DNA from 3 places in the Vibrio sp. VB16 genome. Region 2 is predicted to be linked to each of the others. Evidence: predicted binding sites of a transcription regulator. Region 2 holds the regulator's gene; each other region holds the start of a gene.

What was found. The regulator CRP, encoded in region 2, controls carbon source genes, mostly activating them, when cyclic AMP is high. The targets are predictions, from matches to a motif close to TGTGANNNNNNTCACA.
Region 1: a site for CRP is predicted at 4,346-4,361, ahead of IUZ65_RS02270 (CTP synthase). Genes of this name have one in related genera too.
Region 3: a site for CRP is predicted at 2,462-2,477, ahead of deoD (purine-nucleoside phosphorylase). Genes of this name have one in related genera too.

What each region holds. Positions count from the first base shown of each region.
Region 1 is NZ_CP087590.1:456,271-464,001, forward strand. It holds gene rlmD (23S rRNA (uracil(1939)-C(5))-methyltransferase RlmD) at 1-1,094, shown strand, start outside; gene relA (GTP diphosphokinase) at 1,113-3,335, shown strand; gene mazG (nucleoside triphosphate pyrophosphohydrolase) at 3,380-4,174, shown strand; gene IUZ65_RS02270 (CTP synthase) at 4,447-6,090, shown strand; gene eno (phosphopyruvate hydratase) at 6,172-7,470, shown strand; gene ftsB (cell division protein FtsB) at 7,714-7,731, shown strand, end outside.
Region 2 is NZ_CP087590.1:3,363,282-3,371,012, reverse strand. It holds gene IUZ65_RS15365 (alkaline phosphatase) at 1-527, shown strand, start outside; gene IUZ65_RS15360 (DUF3624 domain-containing protein) at 555-824, opposite strand; gene IUZ65_RS15355 (co-chaperone GroES) at 1,078-1,368, shown strand; gene groL (chaperonin GroEL) at 1,438-3,084, shown strand; gene IUZ65_RS15345 (GNAT family N-acetyltransferase) at 3,274-3,738, shown strand; gene crp (cAMP-activated global transcriptional regulator CRP) at 3,817-4,449, opposite strand; gene IUZ65_RS15335 (phosphoribulokinase) at 4,696-5,565, opposite strand; gene IUZ65_RS15330 (YheU family protein) at 5,665-5,877, opposite strand; gene IUZ65_RS15325 (hydrolase) at 5,893-6,864, opposite strand; gene IUZ65_RS15320 (aminotransferase-like domain-containing protein) at 6,861-7,731, opposite strand, start outside.
Region 3 is NZ_CP087590.1:674,644-682,374, forward strand. It holds gene IUZ65_RS03295 (L-fuculose-phosphate aldolase) at 1-347, opposite strand, end outside; gene mtnA (S-methyl-5-thioribose-1-phosphate isomerase) at 478-1,575, opposite strand; gene deoD (purine-nucleoside phosphorylase) at 1,696-2,403, opposite strand; gene IUZ65_RS03310 (NupC/NupG family nucleoside CNT transporter) at 2,692-3,960, shown strand; gene add (adenosine deaminase) at 4,022-5,173, shown strand; gene IUZ65_RS03320 (XapX domain-containing protein) at 5,189-5,362, shown strand; gene IUZ65_RS03325 (hypothetical protein) at 5,594-7,048, shown strand; gene IUZ65_RS03330 (hypothetical protein) at 7,086-7,731, opposite strand, start outside.

The DNA of each region.
Region 1 (7,731 bases), 730 kb from region 2:
ATTCTGCACAGGTAGAATATAAACAGAATTCTCTTCGTCAACTGATAAAAAAATTCTCTGGTGAAGAACTCGAGTTGGCAGCGCCAATTCTTGGCGAAGATCAAGGCTACCGACGTCGTGCGCGCATAAGCCTGTATTTCAATACCAAAGGTGGCCAAAAAGAGAACGGTTCAAAACTTGAGTTTGGTTTTCGCAAAAAACAGAGCAAACAAATTGTTCAGGTATCCCATTGTGCCGCCCTAGAACCCAAGCTAAATGAATTACTGCCTGAATTGTATACTATGCTCACTAGTTTTAAAAAACAGACAGAGTTAGGCCATTTAGAGCTGGCGTTGGGGGATGATCAACCGGTTCTTATGTTGAGAGTGATGAAACCGTTACCCGATGTAGATTTGTTATCGTTACGTGAGTTTTCAAAAAGAAAAGCGTTAGCGCTTTATGTTTTATCGGATCAAGACACATTACAGCTATTGGAAGGCGAAAAGCCAGCATACAGTGAAGGTGGCTTTATTATTCCATTTTTGCCGACGAACTTTATTCAGATTAACCGAAAGGTGAACCAACAGATGGTGAGCCAAGCGATAGAGTGGCTAGATATTACCAGCGAAGACAGAGTGCTTGATCTTTTTTGTGGTCTCGGGAACTTTAGTCTGCCAATGGCAACTAAAGCAAAAGCGGTTGTTGGCGTCGAAGGTATACAAGAAATGGTGGACCAAGCCAAAGCTAATGCTAAGAAAAACGAGATTAATAATGTCGAGTTCTTTCAAACCAATCTTGAACAAGATATATCAAATAATGAGTGGGCTAAATCTAAGTTTGACAAGGTGTTGCTAGACCCTGCTAGAGCAGGGGCAAGCGGCGTTGTAGATCAACTTTTTGAGCTTGGAGTTAAGAGCGTAGTGTACGTTTCTTGTAATCCTGCTACGCTTGCCAGAGATTGTCAGAGTTTACTTGACCAAGGCTTTAAATTGACCCGACTAGGCATGCTGGATATGTTTCCACATACTAGTCATTTAGAATCGATGGCTCTGTTTCAAAGAAATAGTAAATACCAAATAAATAAGACGACAGACGACGTGTCAGTCTTCAAATAGAAAAAGCTAGGAATTAAAATGGTTGCGGTACGTAGTGCGCACTTAAACAAAGATGAAGAGTTTGAGTTAGAGACATGGGTTTCTAGCTTAGGACAGGATAATAAAACCAGTAAAAAGCTTCTGGAAGTCTATAGGCAGTGTGAGGCTCACCTTGAGGGTAAGGAGCAAGCATCGTTATTGCTTTGGAGAGGTCGCGAGATGATCGAAATATTGATCACACTCTCTATGGATAGAGCAACCTTGATTGCGGCTCAGTTATTTCCTGTTGTTTCTAGCGGTTTCTTTGAAAGAGAGGCGCTGGAAGAAGTCTATGGTAAAGAGATTATCAAGCTTATCGATGGTGTTGAAGAGATGGCCGCTATTGGTCAACTCAACGTCACCAGAGCGGATTCAGCTGCGTCTGGTCAAGTGGATAACGTCCGTCGTATGCTACTCGCTATGGTCGATGATTTTCGTTGTGTTGTTATCAAGCTTGCGGAGCGCATCTGTAATCTTCGTGAAGTCAAAGATAAGCCTATTGAAGTGCGCCAAACCGCAGCAAAAGAGTGTGCCAATATCTATGCACCTCTGGCCAACCGACTTGGAATCGGTCAGTTAAAATGGGAAATAGAAGACTACGCGTTCCGTTATCAGCAATCAGATATCTATAAGCAAATTGCCAAACAAATTTCAGAGCGTCGAATTGTGCGTGAGTATTACATCGATGATTTTGTAGCAGATTTAATGTCTGAAATGAAAGCAACGAATATCAATGCTGAGGTGAGTGGTCGTCCCAAACATATTTACAGTATCTGGCGGAAAATGCAGAAAAAAAATCTCGCATTTGATGAACTATTTGATGTTCGTGCGGTAAGGATTATTGCCGATGAACTTCAAGATTGTTATGCCGCACTAGGTATTGTTCACACCAAATACAAACACCTTCCTAGCGAGTTTGATGACTATGTTGCCAATCCAAAACCAAACGGATATCAGTCTATCCATACCGTTATCCTTGGTCCGGAAGGCAAAACAATCGAGATTCAAATCAGAACGAAACAGATGCACGAGGATTCTGAACTAGGTGTTGCGGCGCACTGGAAATATAAAGAGGGCGCATCGACTGGACGCAGTGGCTATGATGAGAAAATCACGTGGCTGCGTAAATTACTCGATTGGCAAGAGGAAATGTCTGACTCTGGTGAAATGTTGGATGAACTTCGTAGTCAAGTATTTGATGATCGTGTTTATGCCTTTACTCCAAAAGGTGATGTCGTTGATTTACCAATGGGAGCGACACCACTTGATTTTGCCTATCATATTCACTCTGAGGTAGGGCATCGATGTATCGGCACAAAAGTGGCCGGAAGAATTGTACCGTTTACCCATAAGCTTGAGATGGGGGATCAGGTGGAGATCATTACTCAAAAAGAGCCGAACCCATCAAGAGATTGGTTGAATAGTTCACTTGGGTTTGTTCACTCAAGCAGAGCTAGAGCCAAGATTAACGCCTGGTTTAGGAAAGAGAGCCGTGAGCAGAATGTAGAAGCGGGTCGGGAAATCCTAGAGACAGAATTAGCAAAAATTGGCGCAACAGTGAAGGATGCCAATGATTACGCACTTCGACGGTTCAATGTAAATACACCAGATGAGCTTTATGCTGGCATTGGTAGTGGTGACTTGAGAATAAATCAGGTTATCAACCATATAAATGCCCTCGTAAATAAGCCGACGGCAGAAGAAGAAGATAAACAAGCGCTAGAGAAACTACAAGAATCAGAATCTAAATCGTCAAGCCAAAGCCACTCCCATAAAGACGCCATCGTGGTTGAAGGGGTCGACAACCTCATGTCTCATCTCGCACGCTGTTGTCAGCCAATACCTGGAGACATCATCGCCGGTTATATTACACAGGGACGGGGCATTTCTGTCCATAGAAGTGACTGTGAGCAACTGGCAGAGTTAAGGTTACATGCACCTGAACGTATTATTGACACGGTTTGGGGAGCGAGCTTTGCGGGTAACTTTATACTTACGTTAAGGATTGAAGCATTAGAGCGAAGCGGCTTACTTAAGGATATCACCACGCTGCTGGCAAACGAAAAGTTAAAGATTTCTAGCATGAAAAGCCGCAGCGATTATAAACGTCAAATGTCGATAATGGATTTCAACATAGAGGTCAGAAATGTTGAAATACTTAGCCGAATTGTTTCAAGGATTGAGCAGATTAAAGATGTCATTTCAGTCAGAAGGTTAAACTAGAGTCTCTCAATACGCTCTATTCTATTATTATAAAAAGGTTAAAAATGACAGCGAATCCCATTGATGAATTGATTTTGATTATGTCCCAACTCAGAGACCCAGAGCAAGGCTGTCCTTGGGATCTAAAACAGAATTTTGAAACCATCGTGCCTCATACTATTGAAGAGACATTTGAGGTAGTGGATGCTATACATAATAAAGATTGGGATAATCTCAAGGAAGAGTTAGGTGACCTTCTTTTTCAGGTCATTTTTTATAGTCAACTGGCGAAAGAACAACAGCTTTTTGATTTTAATGATGTTGTAGAAACGGCCAACGAAAAGCTTATTCGTCGTCATCCTCATGTATTTTCTCAAGCTAAATTTGAGAGCGTTGACGAATTAAATGTGCACTGGGAAGAGGAAAAGGCGAGAGAGAAGGCCAAATTAGGCAAAACAGAAGAGAGCATTCTCGATTCTGTACCGTCGTCGCTTCCTGCGCTTTCAAAGGCGAATAAGATTCAAAAACGCTGCGCTAAACATGGATTTGATTGGGATACGCTTGGGCCTGTGGTAGATAAAGTAAAAGAAGAGCTCGATGAAGTTCTGGAAGAAGTGCTTCAGGTAACGCCTAATGAAGAGGCAGTAGAGGAAGAGTTGGGCGATCTTCTTTTTGCCACGGTTAACTTAGTTCGTCATCTAGGAAAAGATCCCGAAGCAGCATTACGTAAAGCAAACAATAAATTCGAAAAGCGCTTTAAAGGTGTTGAGCGTCTCGTTCGTGAGAAAGGAAAACAATTGGACGATTTTAGTTTGGATGAATTGGATGCAATGTGGGATGTTGTGAAAAAGGGTGGTTAGTGAACGCTACCGAAAATAGGTTTCTCAATCGATAAGATCTGACCAGTTGCGCTGTGCCTTGCTAGAGTGAAGTATCGGTGTCTATACTTTGTTCCGAGAAATAAGCCTAACCGCTCTGCGTCAGCTTATGATTGGCGGAATTGATTTGAAGCAAAAAATAAATTAACCAAGTGTGATAAGTTTCACGTTGTGGCGATAAAGGGCTTCTGGTATATTTACATCCCGTCCAGAAAGCACCTTTTTTCCCTCATTCAACCAATTTCAGGTTAAACATGACGACAAATTACATTTTTGTTACTGGCGGGGTTGTATCCTCACTAGGTAAAGGTATTGCAGCCGCATCTCTTGCCGCTATTTTAGAAGCTCGTGGTCTTAAAGTGACCATGATGAAGCTTGACCCTTACATCAACGTTGATCCGGGCACAATGAGCCCAACTCAGCACGGTGAAGTATTTGTTACAGAAGACGGGGCAGAAACCGATCTTGATCTTGGTCATTATGAACGATTCATTCGTACCAAAATGACGAAACGTAACAACTTTACTGCAGGTCGTGTTTACGCCGATGTTCTTCGTAAAGAACGTCGTGGCGATTACCTTGGTGCGACTATTCAGGTTATCCCACATATTACTAATGAAATCAAAGATCGTGTTTATGCCGGCGCTAAAGGCCATGATATCGCACTTGTAGAAGTTGGCGGAACTGTGGGTGATATAGAGTCGTTGCCATTTATGGAAGCGATTCGTCAGCTAGCGGCTGAAGTAGGGCGTGAACATGCTATGTTTATGCACTTAACATTAGTACCTTATTTAGCTGCCGCTGGTGAACTGAAAACGAAACCGACTCAACACTCTGTTAAAGAGCTGCTATCTATTGGTATACAACCTGATATTTTGGTTTGCCGTAGTGATCGTATTATCCCTGCGAATGAACGTAAGAAAATTGCTCTTTTCTGTAACGTACCAGAAAAAGCCGTTATCTCTATGAAGGATGTAGATTCAATCTACAAAATCCCTCAATTAATAAAAGCTCAATCTTTAGATGATTTAGTATGCACACGCTTCGGTATTGATGCACCAGACGCTGATCTATCTGAGTGGGAGCAAGTCATCTACGAAGAAGCAAACCCAACAGCGGATGTAACCATTGGAATGGTCGGTAAATATATCGAGCTTCCAGATGCTTACAAATCTGTTAACGAAGCGCTGAAACATGCCGGATTAAAAAATCGACTAAACGTAAAAATTAAGTACGTTGATTCTCAAGATGTTGAGAGTAAAGGTGATGAGGCGCTAGCAGGTCTAGATGCTATTCTTGTTCCCGGTGGATTTGGTGACCGTGGTATTAACGGGAAAATCCTTGCGGCACAATACGCACGTGAGAATAAAGTGCCTTACTTAGGTATCTGTTTGGGTATGCAAGTCGCCTTAATAGAGTTTGCAAGAAATGTTGCAGGACTTGAAGGGGCACATTCAACAGAGTTTGATAAAGAAACAAAGTATCCAGTGGTAGGATTGATTACCGAATGGGTCGATGGCGAAGGTAAAGTTGAAGAACGTACTGAGCAATCTGATCTTGGTGGTACTATGCGTCTTGGCTCTCAGCTATGTCATCTAGAAAAAGGCACATTGGCAAAAGAGCTCTACGGTAGCGCGACAATCCATGAGCGTCATCGCCACCGTTATGAAGTAAACAACAATCTTCGTCCGCAAATTGAAAAAGCAGGCCTTAAAGTATCAGGCCTATCCGCAGACAAGAAACTTGTTGAGGTAATCGAGAATCCAAACCATCCGTGGTTTGTTGCATCTCAATTCCACCCAGAATTCACATCTACACCTCGCGATGGTCATCCGTTGTTCGCAGGATTTGTAAAGGCAGCTGGTGAATATCAGCGCGGTGAATTAGAAAACAAATAAGTAATACAAGAATCCGGATAATCGCACATAAGGTGTGGTTATTCTTAGTTTTGATATACAAATGAATGAGAGGAAACATCAATGTCTAAGATCGTTAAAGTTCTAGGTCGCGAAATCATCGACTCACGTGGTAACCCAACTGTAGAAGCTGAAGTACACCTAGAAGGCGGTTTCGTCGGTATGGCTGCTGCTCCATCTGGCGCATCTACTGGTTCTCGCGAAGCTCTTGAGCTACGTGATGGTGACAAAGCCCGTTTCCTAGGTAAAGGTGTTCTTAAAGCGGTTGACGCTGTAAATGGTGCAATTGCTGATGCTCTAACTGGTAAAGATGCTAAAGCTCAAGCTGAAGTTGACCAAGTGATGATCGACTTAGATGGCACAGATAACAAAGCTAAATTTGGTGCTAACGCAATCCTAGCGGTATCTCTTGCGAATGCTAAAGCAGCTGCAGCAGCTAAAGGTATGCCTTTGTTTGAGCACATTGCTGAACTAAACGGCACTCCAGGTCAATTCTCTATGCCTCTACCAATGATGAACATCATCAATGGTGGTGAGCACGCGGATAACAACGTTGATATCCAAGAATTTATGATTCAACCTGTTGGCGCTTCTACTCTTAAAGAAGCTCTACGCATTGGCGCAGAAGTATTCCACAACCTAGCTAAAGTACTTAAAGCTAAAGGCCTCAGCACAGCAGTTGGTGATGAAGGTGGTTTCGCTCCTAACCTAGAATCTAACGCTGCTGCACTAGCTGCAATCAAAGAAGCTGTAGAGCTTGCTGGTTACGAGCTAGGTAAAGACGTTACTCTTGCTATGGACTGTGCAGCATCTGAGTTTTACGACAAAGAAGCTGGAAACTACAACATGAAAGGCGAAGGAAAAGTCTTCACTTCTGAAGAATTCAACTTCTACCTACAAGATCTTGCTAGCCAATACCCAATCGTATCTATCGAAGACGGTCTTGACGAGTCAGATTGGGATGGTTTCAAGCATCAAACTGATCTTATGGGCGACAAGCTTCAATTAGTTGGTGATGATCTATTCGTAACTAATACTAAGATTCTTGCTGAAGGTATCGAGAAAGGCGTTGCTAACTCTATCCTTATCAAGTTCAACCAAATCGGTACTCTAACTGAAACTCTAGCTGCAATTAAGATGGCTAAAGATGCTGGTTATACTGCGGTTATTTCTCACCGTTCAGGTGAAACTGAAGATGCAACTATCGCTGATCTAGCGGTAGGTACTGCTGCAGGTCAAATCAAAACTGGTTCTATGAGCCGTTCTGACCGTGTTGCTAAGTACAACCAACTTATCCGTATTGAAGAAGCGCTAGGTGCTCGTGCTCCTTTTAACGGTCTTAAAGAAGTTAAAGGTCAATAATCCATTAGGATTGTTTGATTTTGTAACTCTTTAGTTGTGAGTATTATTTAAAAGCGTCTCTTTGTGAGGCGCTTTTTTATGTCTAAAGGAACCTAGGTTCTAGAACTGAAACGATGGCTTTGCTCTCTTTTAGATTCAGACTCTTAGATTCATGGATGAACCACTAATCTCGCCCCTAGCCCCAATTTATGCTATATATACTTCCCATATCATCCACAATTAATACAACGAGAATAATCTAGCGTGCGTCTATTTACTCTT
Region 2 (7,731 bases):
TGTCTAAGAACAAAGAAGGTTATGTATTGATGGTTGAAGCTGGACGTATAGATCATGCTCACCATGATGGTAATGCAAAACGTGCGCTAGAAGATACGATTGCTTATGATGAGGCAATCAAAGCCGCGTTGGAAAAAACGAACTTAGACGACACCTTAGTCATTGTTACTGCGGACCACGCGCATACACTTGTCATGAATGGATACTCTGCTCGGGGTAACAATATTTTGGGTCTATCTAAATCAAAGGGCAAGTTTAGCCAAGATGAGTTTGGTAAAAAGTACACCACACTCACCTATGGAAATGGTCCCGGAGCCGTTAAAGGAGAGCGTTCTGACTTAACAGAGTCGCAAGTAATGGCGTTAGATTATAAACAACAGTCACTCGTTCGTTTAAGTTCAGAAACACACTCAGGGGAAGATGTAGCTGTATTTGCTCGAGGTCCTCAGGCTTACTTGTTCCAAGGAGTGGTTGAGCAGAACTATCTTTATCATGTTATGAATGAAGCATTAACTCTTTCTAAATAGAAAGAGTATCAGCCGATTTTAAGCCGCCTACGGGCGGTTTTTTTTACCTTCGCGATGATTTCTTTTTTGCATTGGGAATATCACAAATTTAAACCAGAGGTGCAAAAAAAGAAGAATATTAAAGGCAAAACCAGAAAATATTAATGCAATGGATTCGACACTTTTAAAGTCATCTTTGTAACCAAACCACCAAACGACCCAACAAAGAACAGAAAGCACGGTTAGTTGGTCCATACATCGTTTGCAACGACCTATTTTTTTCCAAAACCAATTATCGTCACAATCTTTACAAGCCATGATTTTTGTACCAGTTAGACACTTAGTTCGATTCTGACCTAGTCTGAGGTGCAGTGCAATTAGTACGTCGAGTCATATAAAAACGGACTTTTGTCTAAAAAACTCGGTTTAGGCTAAAAAAAAATGACTTCTATCGTAAAAAAATTGGTTTTCCCCTTGGGATTTTGCCTCTTGTCCCCCACTTAACTTTCACGCGCTGATAATTCAGTACTAAATTACATTAATGGAAACAACAATCAGGAGAGACGACCCAATGAATATTCGTCCTTTACACGACCGTGTTATCGTTGAACGCAAAGAAGTTGAATCAAAATCTGCAGGTGGCATTGTTCTAACAGGTTCTGCTGCGGAGAAATCTACTCGCGGCACAGTTCTAGCGGTAGGCAATGGCCGTATTTTAGAAAACGGTACTGTTCAGCCTTTGGACGTTAAAGTTGGTGATACTATCATTTTCGCAGAAGGCTACGGCACTAAAACTGAGAAAATTGACGGTAAAGAAGTGTTGATCATGTCTGAAAATGACATCATGGCTATTGTTGAATAAGCAAGCGTTGAGTAATTCACTCTTAAACGACAAGCAATTAGAAATAGAATTTAGGAAAGGATATTAAAGATGGCTGCTAAAGACGTAAAATTTGGTAACGAAGCACGAATCAAGATGCTAGAAGGTGTTAACGTTCTGGCTGATGCGGTAAAAGTAACACTAGGACCAAAAGGTCGTAACGTGGTACTCGACAAATCTTTTGGTGCACCAACGATTACTAAAGATGGTGTATCTGTAGCGCGTGAGATTGAACTTGAAGACAAGTTCCAAAACATGGGCGCACAAATGGTTAAAGAAGTAGCATCTCAAGCAAATGATGCTGCTGGTGACGGTACAACAACGGCGACAGTACTTGCACAATCTATCATTACTGAAGGTCTTAAGGCCGTTGCTGCGGGTATGAACCCAATGGACCTTAAGCGCGGTATCGACAAAGCGGTTATCGCAGCGGTAGAAGAGTTGAAAGGGCTATCTGTTCCTTGTGCGGACTCTAAGGCTATCGCACAGGTTGCTACTATCTCTGCAAACGCAGATGATACTGTTGGTAACATCATTGCAGAAGCAATGGAAAAAGTTGGCCGTGACGGTGTTATTACCGTTGAAGAAGGTCAAGCGCTTCAAGATGAGCTAGATGTTGTAGAAGGCATGCAATTTGATCGCGGTTATCTATCGCCATATTTCATCACAAACCAAGAAGCGGGTTCGGTTGAACTAGAAAACCCATTCATTCTTCTTATCGACAAGAAAGTGTCTAATATTCGTGAACTACTTACAATATTAGAAGCCGTTGCAAAAGCATCTCGTCCACTGCTTATCATTGCAGAAGATGTAGAGGGTGAAGCATTAGCAACACTCGTTGTAAACAACATGCGTGGTATCGTGAAAGCAGCGGCCGTTAAAGCACCTGGTTTTGGTGATCGCCGTAAATCAATGCTTCAAGATATCGCAGTACTTACTTCTGGTACGGTTATCTCTGAAGAAATTGGTTTAGAACTTGAGAAAGCAACGCTAGAAGACCTTGGTCAAGCTAAGCGCGTTATTATCACTAAAGAGAACACAACGATCATTGACGGCCTTGGTCAAGAAGCAATGATTCAAGGGCGTGTATCTCAAATTCGTCAACAAATCGAAGAAGCAACGTCAGACTACGACAAAGAGAAGCTACAAGAACGTGTCGCGAAACTCGCGGGCGGTGTTGCAGTAATCAAAGTCGGTGCAGCAACTGAAGTTGAAATGAAAGAGAAAAAAGATCGCGTAGAAGATGCACTTCACGCTACTCGCGCAGCCGTTGAAGAAGGCGTTGTTGCTGGTGGTGGTGTTGCACTTATTCGTGCAGCATCGAAAGTCGTTGGCCTTGAAGGTGCTAACGAAGAGCAAAACGTAGGTATTCGCGTTGCACTTCGTGCTATGGAAGCGCCGTTGCGTCAAATCGTTGAAAATGCGGGCGACGAAGATTCTGTTGTTGCTAACAACGTTAAAGCTGGTGAAGGTAGCTACGGCTACAACGCGGCGACAGGCGAATACGGTGATATGATTGCAATGGGTATCCTAGACCCAACTAAAGTAACTCGTAGCGCGCTACAGTTTGCCGCATCGGTTGCTGGTCTTATGATCACAACAGAAGCGATGATTACCGATATGCCAGCTAAAGATTCAGGTGGAATGCCTGATATGGGCGGCATGGGTGGTATGGGTGGCATGCCAGGCATGATGTAAGAAGGATTTGGCTTCTCGTCACTGAATGTCTTGCTCTCAAGTCACACAGTTTAGAGAACCCTAAACCTTGTTATAGTAAAAACCGAAGTTTTATCGCTTCGGTTTTTTTGTGCGTGTAGAAAATGGTTTAATTACTGGTTAGGCTTAATATTAATTATAAATTAGAAGAGAAGTGACGAAGTGCAAAGTATTATCCGAATACGACCATATACCCCAGAGGACGCCTGTACGTTGAGAACGTTGTTTTTTGATACTGTGCGTAGTGTAAATAGAAAGGACTACTCTGAAAGGCAAATAGAAGCTTGGGCATCAGATGAAATTACGCTTGATAGTTGGCAGGCACTTCTGGATAAACTTGTGCCTTTTGTCGCCGAAATTGATAACAGGATAGTGGGTTATGCCGATCTCCAATCTGATGGATTGATTGGCCATTTTTATGTCGATCACAATCATCAAAGTATGGGGATTGCGGGTGCTTTAATGCAACAAATTTTCCAGCAAGGTAATAAAAGCAAAATTCGTCGACTTTATTCGCATGTCAGTATTACTGCGAAACCTTTTTTTGAACACTATGGTTTTAAGGTAGCAGAAGAGCGACAAGTGGATCTCAGAGGGCAAACACTCATTAATTATAGAATGGAACTGCAACTATAAACCAATGCGTATCTTTTCTTATGGCATAAAAAAAGCAGCGTAAACGCTGCTTTTTAATCAATGCTGTTTGTGACGGTATTAACGTGTACCGTAAACGACGATAGTTTTACCGTGAGCAGAAATTAAATTCTGTTCTTCAAGCATCTTAAGAATACGACCAACAGTTTCACGTGAACAACCTACAATCTGACCAATCTCTTGACGAGTGATCTTAATTTGCATGCCGTCTGGATGAGTCATCGCATCTGGTTGTTTTGCTAAGTTCAGAAGTGTTTGAGCAATACGTCCCGTCACATCTAAGAATGCTAAGTCACCAACTTTTTGACTAGTCGTTTGTAGACGGCTTGCCATTTGAGCTGAAAGACGCATTAAAATGTCAGGATTAACTTGAATAAGCTGGCGGAATTTCTTAAACGAAATTTCAGCTACTTCACATGGTGATTTAGCACGAACCCATGCAGTACGCTCTTGATCTTCTTCGAATAGACCTAGCTCACCGATGAAGTCTCCTTGGTTAAGGTAAGAAAGAATCATCTCTTTACCTTCTTCATCCTTGATAAGCACAGCTACAGAGCCTTTCACAATGTAATACAGAGTTTCCGCTTTTTCTCCAGCGTGGATAAGCGTACTTTTGGAAGGATATTTATGAATATGACAATGCGAAAGAAACCACTCTAACGTTGGATCGGTTTGAGGTTTACCAAGAACCATAATTATCTCACTATTATCTGTAGGGCCTGTGCCAGCAGCTTTCCTTTGCTGTGTCCCCGTATTATTGGTGACGTTAGCATAAGATTTTAAATTCATAGCTGCAAGCTACACATGTATATAGGTTAAGAATAGTATCCTTTTTTGCAGTCAATTTCTTGATTTTGATCGCCCTGATTTCCCGTTTCTCTAAGCAAAACTGTGCACATCATCACGGTATCAGAACTAAACTGCATTCAGGCTTAATTTTTAGCCGATTTTCCCAGTTTCTATTAATTGTTGTAGAACCGGTCTGATTATTAATTCCATAGCAAAACTCATTTTTCCTCCTGGAACCACCAGAGTGTTATGGCGAGAAACAAAAGAGCCATCAATCATGGCTAAAAGATAAGGAAAGTCTACATTCTTCATTCCACGTAATCGAATCACGACGAAGCTCTCGTCCAAACTGGGTATCGCTTTCGCATTCAGTGGGTTTGAAGTATCAACAGTCGGAACCCGTTGGAAGTTTATGTGCGTTCGAGAAAACTGAGGGGTAATGTAGTTAAGATAATCATCCATAGAACGAACGATGGAGTCGGTCACGGCTTCTCGTGAATGGCCTCTATCTCGCGTATCTCGTACAAATTTTTGGATCCACTCAAGGTTCACAATGGGGACCATGCCGATTAGCAAGTCAACATGTTGTGAAACATTTATATCACCATCGACAACAGCACCATGCAAGCCTTCATAAAAAAGAACATCGCTATCTTCTGCTAGGTCTTGCCAGGGAGTGAATGTGCCGGGCATCTGATTATAAGGCACGGCCTCATCAAAGGAATGTAAGTATCGTCTTACCTGACCTTGACCTTCATCGCCATACTTTCTAAAAAACTGTTCAAGGGCAGGGAAGTTATTGGCCTCTGCACCAAAGTAACTAATGTGTTTGCCTTGTTCTTTTGCTTTTCGAATTTCAATGTCCATTTCCGGGCGAGTAAATCGGTGAAAACTGTCACCTTCCACCCACGCGGCTTTCACGTCCATCATACTAAACATTTTTCTGAATGCTTCAGATGTCGTCGTTGTTCCTGCGCCAGATGAACCTGTAACTGCGATAATCGGATGTTTTGCTGACATGAGATTCCTTGTCGCTACATTGATGATAATGATGATAATGAAGATATGAAATTAGTGTATGAGATTCTATAAAAAGAATAAACGCTTTACTTTTTGTTATCAGAACTCGCGCTTGAGTTTTATATCGACGGTTTCGTGAAGCTCAGAAAAAACAATCACCGCTTCTCCTGTCTTAAGCTGGGTTCGTACCTGACTGACTTTATCGTCTAAGGTCGTTTCGCTTTGGCCGTAATCTGTCCCTTCTCTTAATACAAACTCTTTGATTAGATTTTCAAGCGTCTCGCTATCTATTTCTTGCCATGGAATGATCATAAAGCCTACTTTTATTCATGATGCGATGTGTTGGTAATATTTGGGTATTGCTTGTTCCAACCAAAAAACGGGTTTAGTCAAGGTTCCGGATAAAAAGCCCACATGACCACCTTGTTTAAAAAGGCGATAGTGTATATTTTTGTTTAATGGAAAGTTTGGTATTACCGCTTGAGTCATAAATGGGTCGTCTTCGGCATGAATGACCTGCAAAGGGATGTTGACCTTATTAATAACATGGATGCCAGAACATTGTTGATAATAATCGTTAGCATTTTTAAACCCATGTAACGGTGCCGTGATCATATCATCGAAGCCATAAAGCGTTTTTAAGGCCTTTAGATCCTGCGTTGAAACGCCAAGTTCCGACACTAGTTGATTCTGTTTCTGTAGCGCATTTTTCTTTAGAGAGGTTAAAAGATAGTTCCGATAAATCTTGGAAAACCCTTGTTCAATTCTTGATGAACATGCTGCTAAGTCAAGAGGTGCAGAGACGACGGTGGCCGCTTCTACTATAGGATCGTCATTGTATTTAGCCAAATAATTAACCAGCATGTTTCCGCCAAGCGATATACCAATGGCGACCTTCGGCTGATCTGGAAACCTGTTTTGTATATGCTCTAAAAAGAAACGAGGGTCCTCGATTTCACCTGAGTGATAGGCTCTCGCTAGCCGATTGGGTCTGCCGCTACAGCCTCGAAAATGCATCATGACAGATAGCCAACCCTGCTGAGAAAAAGCATGCATCAAGCCATTGGCGTATGGACTCTCGAAGCTGCCTTCTAAGCCATGGAAAAGGACAAAAATAGGCTTCTCTTTTGCCGTTGGACTGGTCCAATCTTCACTCCAAGCAAGATCAAGGAAGTCACCGTCTGGTGTTTCTAATGTCTGCCATTTAGCAGAAAAAAGCGGTTGTTTCCGAATCATTCTAGGAATAACAGTCTGTAGGTGAGGATTGGTTAACCCTCTTGCTGCGTTAAACTCGGTCATAAAGTAAAATCACTGATTGGGGTGCTCTCTAATAAGGCCTTCAATTTAATTAGCCCGACTTCTACCTGAGCTTGATCGATTGGTGAACTTAATGCAAGTCGTACGGCAGGAGGCACGTTGGCGGCTGGAGGCGTAAATAGTTCCGCTGACTTTACAATTACACCATTACATGCGGCTTCTTGGACAAAGTCGCTTAAGCGCCAATGGTCTGGCAATGTTAACCAAATGTGGAAGCAGTCGTGTGTGTATTGGAGTTGAAAATCAGATAAATAGATCAGCGCGAGTGTTAGCCTTCCTCTCATTTCAGTCCGGATATAATCTAAGGTATGTTCTAGCTTGTTGGAACGAAGCAGCTCACACGCTAATGCGGTAAGTAATGGGCTAATCATCCAGCTATGGTTTTGCAACGTAATACTAAGGTGTGGGTGCAGTTTAGTGGGGGGTTGAATGTAACCCACGCGTAACCCCGGGGCGAGACATTTGGAGAAAGCACCAATATGAATAACCTGCTCAGGTGCTAAGTTAACCATTGGTGGTGGGGCATCTGCGGGAAGAAGACCATTCACATCGTCTTCTATGACATATAGGTCATGTTGTTTACAGATGTCTAGTATAGCGATACGTCGCTCCAAGGACATGGTTGCTGTTGTAGGATTTTGTAATGTCGGGGTCAGATAGATAAATCGAGCTTGGAATTGCCGGCAAGCCGCCTCAAGCGCATGAGGAATAATTCCCTCTTCATCCATTTCAATACCTTTAACGGTTAGCTGCTTTTGTTTGGCTAAACTAATCAACCCTGGATAGGTAAGTTTTTCCGATAAAATAGTATCTCCCGCACGAGTGAATGCCTCAAATACCATCTGCATC
Region 3 (7,731 bases), 950 kb from region 2:
TAATTTGAAGCGGGTAGAGGCTGTCTCAAGGTTGCAATGGCAGTACAGTAAGTGGAGTGAGTGTGAACCACGGCATTGATATCTTCTCGGCGATCATAGAATATTTTATGCATACCCCATTCGCTTGATGGTTTGCGAATCGAATCAATACAGTTTCCATCCATGTCCATGATAACGACATCTTCTGGTTTGGCTGCAAAGTAATCCACACCGCTTGGGCTGATTGCGATTAAATTTTGCTCTCTGTTATATATCGAAACATTGCCGCCGGTACCAACGGTAAGGTTATGGTTTACGAGCTTTTTGCATGTTTCGACAATGTCGATTCTCTCTTTTTCAAGTAGCATGTTTTTTTCCTATACTGGCGTTTGTTGATCTTTCGAGGTTATTTGGCAGTGATGAAATAAATTAAAAGGGTGCTGATAAGTGGATTAACGGCTTATCAACACCGAAGGGAAAGATGAATTGGACGACGTATTATTTGTCCATGATATCGGCAAACATCGCCTTTAAAGCTTCGTTATTGGCTTTGCATACGCCCTTTTCGGTAATCAAACCGGTGACCATTTCTGCCGGTGTTACATCGAAGGCATAGTTGCCACATTCTGTACCTGTCGGCGCAGTATCGACAAAGCTGCGCTGCCCATTTGCGTCAATACCTTGCACATGAGATTGTTCTTTACCATTGCGCTGCTCGATCGGAATTTCTTTTACTCCGTCCCATACGCTAGGATCGATAGTTGGTGATGGCAGTGCCACATAGAAAGGTACATTATTGGCCTGTGCAGCGAGTGCTTTTAGGTAGGTACCGATTTTATTGCAGACATCACCGCGAGCCGTCACTCGGTCAGTACCCACAATGACCATATCCACTTCACCATGTTGCATTAGATGCCCACCGGCATTGTCGGCAATTAGGGTATGCGGGACGCCGTGACCACCCAGTTCAAAAGAGGTCAACGCACCTTGGTTTCTTGGGCGAGTTTCGTCAACCCACACATGGATATTAATACCTTCATCATGCGCTAAGTACATTGGTGCTAATGCCGTACCCCAATCGACGGTTGCGAGCCAACCTGCATTGCAATGGGTCAGGATGTTAACGGCTTCTCCGGGGGCTTTATTTGCGGCGAGTTCGCGGATGATCTCTAAACCGTGTAGGCCAATGCTGTGGTTTATTTCCGCGTCCTCATCACAGATGATGGCGGATTCTTCATAGGCCACTTGTACACGATCCTGCGGGGGAGTTTGTCGTAAACGCTGGCAGATGCGGTCCAGTGCCCATTGTAGATTAATCGCGGTCGGACGAGTTTTTACCAACGTTTGATAGGCGGATTCTATCGCCTTATCACTGCTATCGACAGACATGGCAAAGGCCATACCGTAAGCGCCCACACAACCGATCAAAGGTGCGCCACGTACTTTCATCGAAATAATGGCCTCTGCGGCTTGCTCCATAGTGGAAAGCGTTAGAATTTCAAACTCATAAGGTAATTTTTCTTGATTAAAGATATGGATATTTTTGTTATCCGTTGCTTGCCAAATAGAGCGATAATGTTTGCCGTCAATTTTCATATTATTTATTTAACCTAATCTAATCTGTGGAGAGTCACCAAAGGCATTCACTCTGGTGATCTCTGGAATGTATTAATAGCCATTGGACCTATTAATAGATGGCGCCGTCTATGAGCGCACTTAAAGCTCGATTGCCGTGTCGAGTGCCAGTTCAATCATTTGATGAAGCGACAATTCACGTTCTTCAATTGTGAGCATGCCACCATTTTTAATGTGATCGGTTGTGGTCAATATGCCTAATGCGTTGGCACCGAGTTCCGAAGCGACGGCATAGAGTCCTGCCACTTCCATCTCGACACCGATGATGCCGTATGTTTCGAGTACTTCGAAAATATCTGGATTTGGACCGTAGAAAAGGTCACAAGTGAATAGGTTACCCACTTTGACGTTTAGCTCTTGTTTACGTGCCGTATTTACGGCGGTTTCTAGTAAGTGGTAGTCAGCGAGTGCCGCAAAGTCGTGCCCTTTGAATCGTTCGCGGTTGGCTTTAGAGTCTGTGCTTGCACCCATTGCAATGACAATATCCATTAATTGGATATCATCTCTGACTGAGCCACAAGAGCCGATACGGATTAAATTCTTAACACCAAAATCTTTTATTAATTCATAGGCATACATAGAAATTGAAGGAATGCCCATGCCATGAGACATGACGGATAAACGTTTCCCTTTATACATGCCGGTATAACCCAGCATGTTGCGTACTTTGTTTACCTCAACAGCATCTGTTAGGTAGGTTTCTGCAATGTACTTCGCTCGGAGAGGGTCGCCAGGCATGATGACTGTTTCTGCAAAATCATTAGGGTTGGCTTTAATTGCTAGCGCCATATTTTTTCACCTTATATACGTTGTTTTCTCCATTGTTAAATTTAGTGACAGTTAGTTTAGTGACCTATATCACATCTAAAACTGGAATAGATACTGGTAGGTATCTCGTTATCTGTATGAGTTGAAATTATAATTTTGTTACTTTAAAAGCGAGATATTGTTATCTTTTGGATAACAAGCTATTGGTGTGAGATTAAAGGGTAGCAAAATGAGCTATTCATCACGTAATTATTCATGCTAGTTATGAGAAAGTCATCTCCAGTATGAACCTAATTAATGGAAAAAATTATGGAACTCGTTATTAGTATTGTAGGAATTTTCGCCCTGTTTGGTGTCGCTTATTTGTTGTCTGAGAATAAGAAGGCCATCAACTTTAGAACGGTTGGATTCGCATTTGGCATCCAATTAGCCCTTGGTGGTCTTATCTTGTACTCATCGATTGGGCAAGACATCATTTTGTCTATGGCCAACGGCGTCTCTGCGGTGATTGGTTACAGTAATGATGGGATAAGCTTTCTATTTGGTGGGCTTGTTAGCGACAAAATGTACGAACTGTTTGGTAGTGGCGGTTTTGTTATTGCCTTTAAAGTGTTGCCAATTATTGTGTTCTTTTCTTCTTTATCCGCCGTACTGTACCACCTTGGCATTATGCAGTTTATCGTCAAATGGATAGGTGGAGCACTGCAAAAACTTCTTAAAACCAGCAAAGCTGAGTCAATGTCTGCCACCGCAAACATTTTCTTAGGAGTGACAGAGGCCCCTCTTCTTATTAAACCCTATTTGCCTACTATGACACGCTCAGAGCTATTCGCGGTAATGTGTGGTGGTTTAGCCTCTATCGCAGGCACCATGTTAGCGAGCTATGCACAGCTTGGTGTGAGAATGGAATATCTGTTAGCCGCTTCTTTTATGGCGGCACCGGGTGGATTGCTATTTGCAAAAATACTGATACCTGAAACAGACAAAGTAAATGATGTAAACCCAGAGAAAGCAGAAGAAAATCAGACGTTAAATATCATTGATGCTGCGGCGACAGGCGCTTCTAACGGCGTGAAGTTGGCGATCGAAGTGGGTGGTATGTTGCTAGCATTTGTTGGTTTAGTCGCATTATTAAATGGATTATTAGGCGGAGCGGGCAGTTGGGTTGGGTTTGATAACCTAAGCCTGCAATTGATCTTGGGTTATCTGTTTTCTCCTATCGCGTGGTTGATGGGGGTACCTTGGAATGAGGCGACGCTAGCCGGTTCATTCATTGGTCAAAAAATAGTAATTAATGAATTTTTTGCCTACATTAACTTAGCACCTTATCTGAGTGGCGACGCCATCGTCGGGGCAACGGGTATGCCGATGACGGAGCGTACCCAGGTGATCATCTCCTTCGCATTATGTGGTTTTGCTAACATAGGAACGGTAGCAATAGCCATTGGTGGGATTGGTGGAATGATCGCAGAGCGTCGTTCAGAAATAGCCTCTTTAGGTTTTAAGGCGCTTGCTGCGGGTATTTTGTCGAACCTAATGGGGGCGACGATAGCCGGAATATTTTTTGGCCTAGGTTAACCAAATAAATAACTAGAATGAAATTGTCTGATTAACGTTAAATGAAATTAGAGGTCAAATTATGGATAAGAAACTTCCAAAAGTCGTGCTTCATGAGCATATTGAAGGCACAGTGACACCAGAAATGGCGCTTGTTTTAGCGGAAAAATACAGTGTCATCTTGCCAGCGAACTTTATTTACCAAGAGGGTAAATATAACCGTAGTGAATTTCCAAATGGTCGTTACAATTATAATGAATCTGATTTTGGTGCCTTTGTTACCACCTATGATACCGTCGCGGCTCTAGTGCGGGCACCAGAAGATTACTATTTGATTGTTAAGGACTATCTTTCTCGTAATGCTGAAAAAGGCTTGGTCTACTGCGAGATTATTACATCAGCATTCCATCTGTGTTACACCGAACAAGAGGATGGTTCAGGTGAACTCGATAGCGAGAAATATCATCAAATCATGGACGCCGTAGAACGTGCAATTGCCGAGGTAAAAGCATCATATGGTACTGAAACTCGACTACAAGCGTGTGGGGTTCGACACTTGAGCCTAGAGCACCTTAATTTGAGTACAGATTTTATCCAACAGCAACCAAGATCGGTTATCACTGGCTTTAATATTGCGGGCAATGAATTGGCGGGGACGTTTTCTGATTTTACTTATGTACATGAGTTGGTCGATCAAATTCCATTGGATAAATCTTATCATGCAGGTGAAATATGCGGGCCAGACAGTATTCGCCAGGCACTAAAATATGGAGCAAAACGTATCGGTCACGGTATCGCGGCGATCAAAGATGAAGCATTAATAGAAACGCTTATTCGTGACAATATCACCTTGGAGATTGCCCCTACCAGTAATCGTATTTTGGTCTCTGAACTGAATCAGTCACTTGAGCATCATCCGCTGCGTAAGTTGTATGAAAAAGGCGTACGTCTTTCTATTAATACCGATGATGCCGGGTTATTTGGAACCGACATTGGTAAGGAATACCATATTGCAGAAACACAATTTGGTTTCACAAAAGTCGAATTGTTAGATGTCACCTTATGTGCACTTGAAGCGGCATTTGTAGAGGATGAGGTAAGGGATACGCTGATTGAGCAGACTTATCGAGAAATGAAGGAACAAGATTGGCAGGATCTTACGGCTCTCTGTACAGCGTTACCACAAGGTGCATTACAGAAACGTCTGGCTAATCGTCTTCAGTTCCGCCCCTAAGGATAGGAGTTTATTGTGTTAAATGAAGTTTTGTTGGCCGTAACATCAGGCTTGATCGTCGGTATTTTTTTTACAGCAGTAAAGTTACCCATTCCCGCACCGCCGGTGTTGTCTGGCGTCATGGGAATTGTGGGCGTGTATGTAGGCTCTATCATTTATACCAAATATATCAGTGTGCTTTTTTCCTGAGCAAGGGCGAGGGTAAGCATCAGGACGATTTAATCTTAGATTGAATCAAATTCTATAGAAAAGGAATACTGACCTAGGTGAGTATTCCTTTTTGAGTATAATGGGCAGGATAGCGCATCGTTAAGCGTACAAGAATTCTTGAGCAGTCGGTAGAATGACATTCATGTTGATCACAAACTTACTTAGCTTGGTATAAAATAATAATTAGGGTTGTAAAGGGGAATATAATCAGTGGAAGATGATCTCAAAATGGTGTTTCCCGAACCATACAAAGGAATTCAGGTTAATTATTGTGTTTCAACGGGGTGTGAGAATTTTGGTCAAAGCGACCCCAGTTTGTATCAAACGGTGTATAACACCAAAGCCCTGAATATTTATCACTGTCCAAAATGTGGCGCTTATCCGCAGGTTATTAATAATCGTTCCGTATACCAAACGATTGAACACCAAAAACGATATCATGCGTTATCTCTTACCTCATGCCCAAATCAAGAGTGCGACTCTAAACCGTTTGCGGTACATGCCTTCCCGGAACGCTATCGATCATTTGGCAAAACCAACTCATTGAAGCAGCGCTATCAATGCCGACGTTGTAATACCGTTTTTACCGACCAACTTTCGTGCATGAATCCACATAGTGAGGCGCAAAACGCGATATTTTACGGCATGATGTACTCGTTCGGTGTGCGTAATATTTGCCAAAAATTAGATATCACGGCCAAAGCATTTTATAAGTTGCAGCATGGCATGGTCGATAGGCTTAAATATATTGCTCATGTTAAAGAAGAATCGTTTTATAACAAAGTTGAAAAATGCAATGTTTCAACAAGCTATGAGTTTTTGGGTGAGCAACAAGCAGCCATGATCATTGCAACGACGCATACAGAAAGTGGTTATGTTCTGGCATTTGATACGAACTTTACTACGGACATGGAACCGGAGTGCTTGCTTGCCGTTGAACCTAGCTTATCGACCCGTTCACCTGTTGACGCTCCTGAGAAGGGCGATTTGATAATGAGCATTACGGCGCAATATGAAGCCATCATGTCGAGAAAGAACTACCTAGATCCAACCAGCAATGACCGCCCAGTAGTGCATTCCTACAAAGGCCATTTAGCCTTGCCGTATTTAGCCAGTTTTGCACACGCATTGGTACTAAGAAAAAAACTACAACACAAATCTCATCGTTACTACTTTGTTGAACAAGATACGATGTTGAGAAATGCCTTTATGAATGCATCTTTGCAAGATTTGCTTCGTTCAGAAGACCACCTATTTTATTTTCGAGAAAGCGCCCCTAAAATGACGTGGTTCAATGAGAACAAACTTAATATACGTCATATAGGCTGGTGGCAGGATAAATGGGGTTTTCTATCCGAAGGGGATAAAACCAAAGGGGCTTGCCATATTAAGGGGCAAGGCTTGTCAGTAGAGCAGTGGGAAAAGCTATTACAAGAGACGAGTTTAGATAGGGTTCAGCATTATCTTGATGCCGCTAAGTCTTTCTTCCAAGGTTTAGGGCCCACACTTAACGAACAATCGATTAACGATTGGCTGCATGTCTTTACGGGTTACTATAATTTTTGCTGGCCGCACCGCGATGGTAAAACACCTGCGCAGTTGCTTGGTTTCTTTGATCGACCGATGACCTTAGGTGAGTTATTAAACGGGTATAAATTGAATTAGGGCCCAGACTGGGTCTAGGCCCTTTTAAACAACGTGATTACTTAAACTCACCTAACATGTAACGGTAGAATGATGGATTAACCCATACTTTTGTCGCAACAACATCGTAGTTTTCAGCCATTGCACGCACTTGTTTTTCTTGGTCTTTTGCTTTCTCTGGCAGAGACATTAGGTCGGCTTGATAATGATCTATTATCACTCGGTTTTCAGTTAATACTTTGTAGTCTGCCATTTCGGTATATGAACGATAGAACGGCTGCCACCATGATTCAAAAAGTAGACCTTTCTCATCAGCACTGTCCTTTTTTGCATACTGATTGATCAAATCCATAAAGCTTTCTTTACGTTCTTGTGTTTGAAATTCAAAGTCCAAATTATACTCTTTAACCACAGAAACCATTTTGCCACTTTCAAGCGTTGTTACTGGGTAAGTTGGCTCGCCCCACTCTGGAAGATATAAAAATGCAGACGATTTTGGTGTGAGCTGCACTTTTGGATCAAAACCTTCGCTCTTCATTAAATACAGTAATTGGATTGCGTGCTGGATATTATTGTGGCCGTATCGGATCATCATACTTTGATTAAAGTTAGATTCATCTAGCGTGTCGACAACGTTATAGCCAGTAGTAAGGCCATTATCGATGAAACTGTTCAGCAAGCTCAGTGTTTTTTTGTCGTCGATA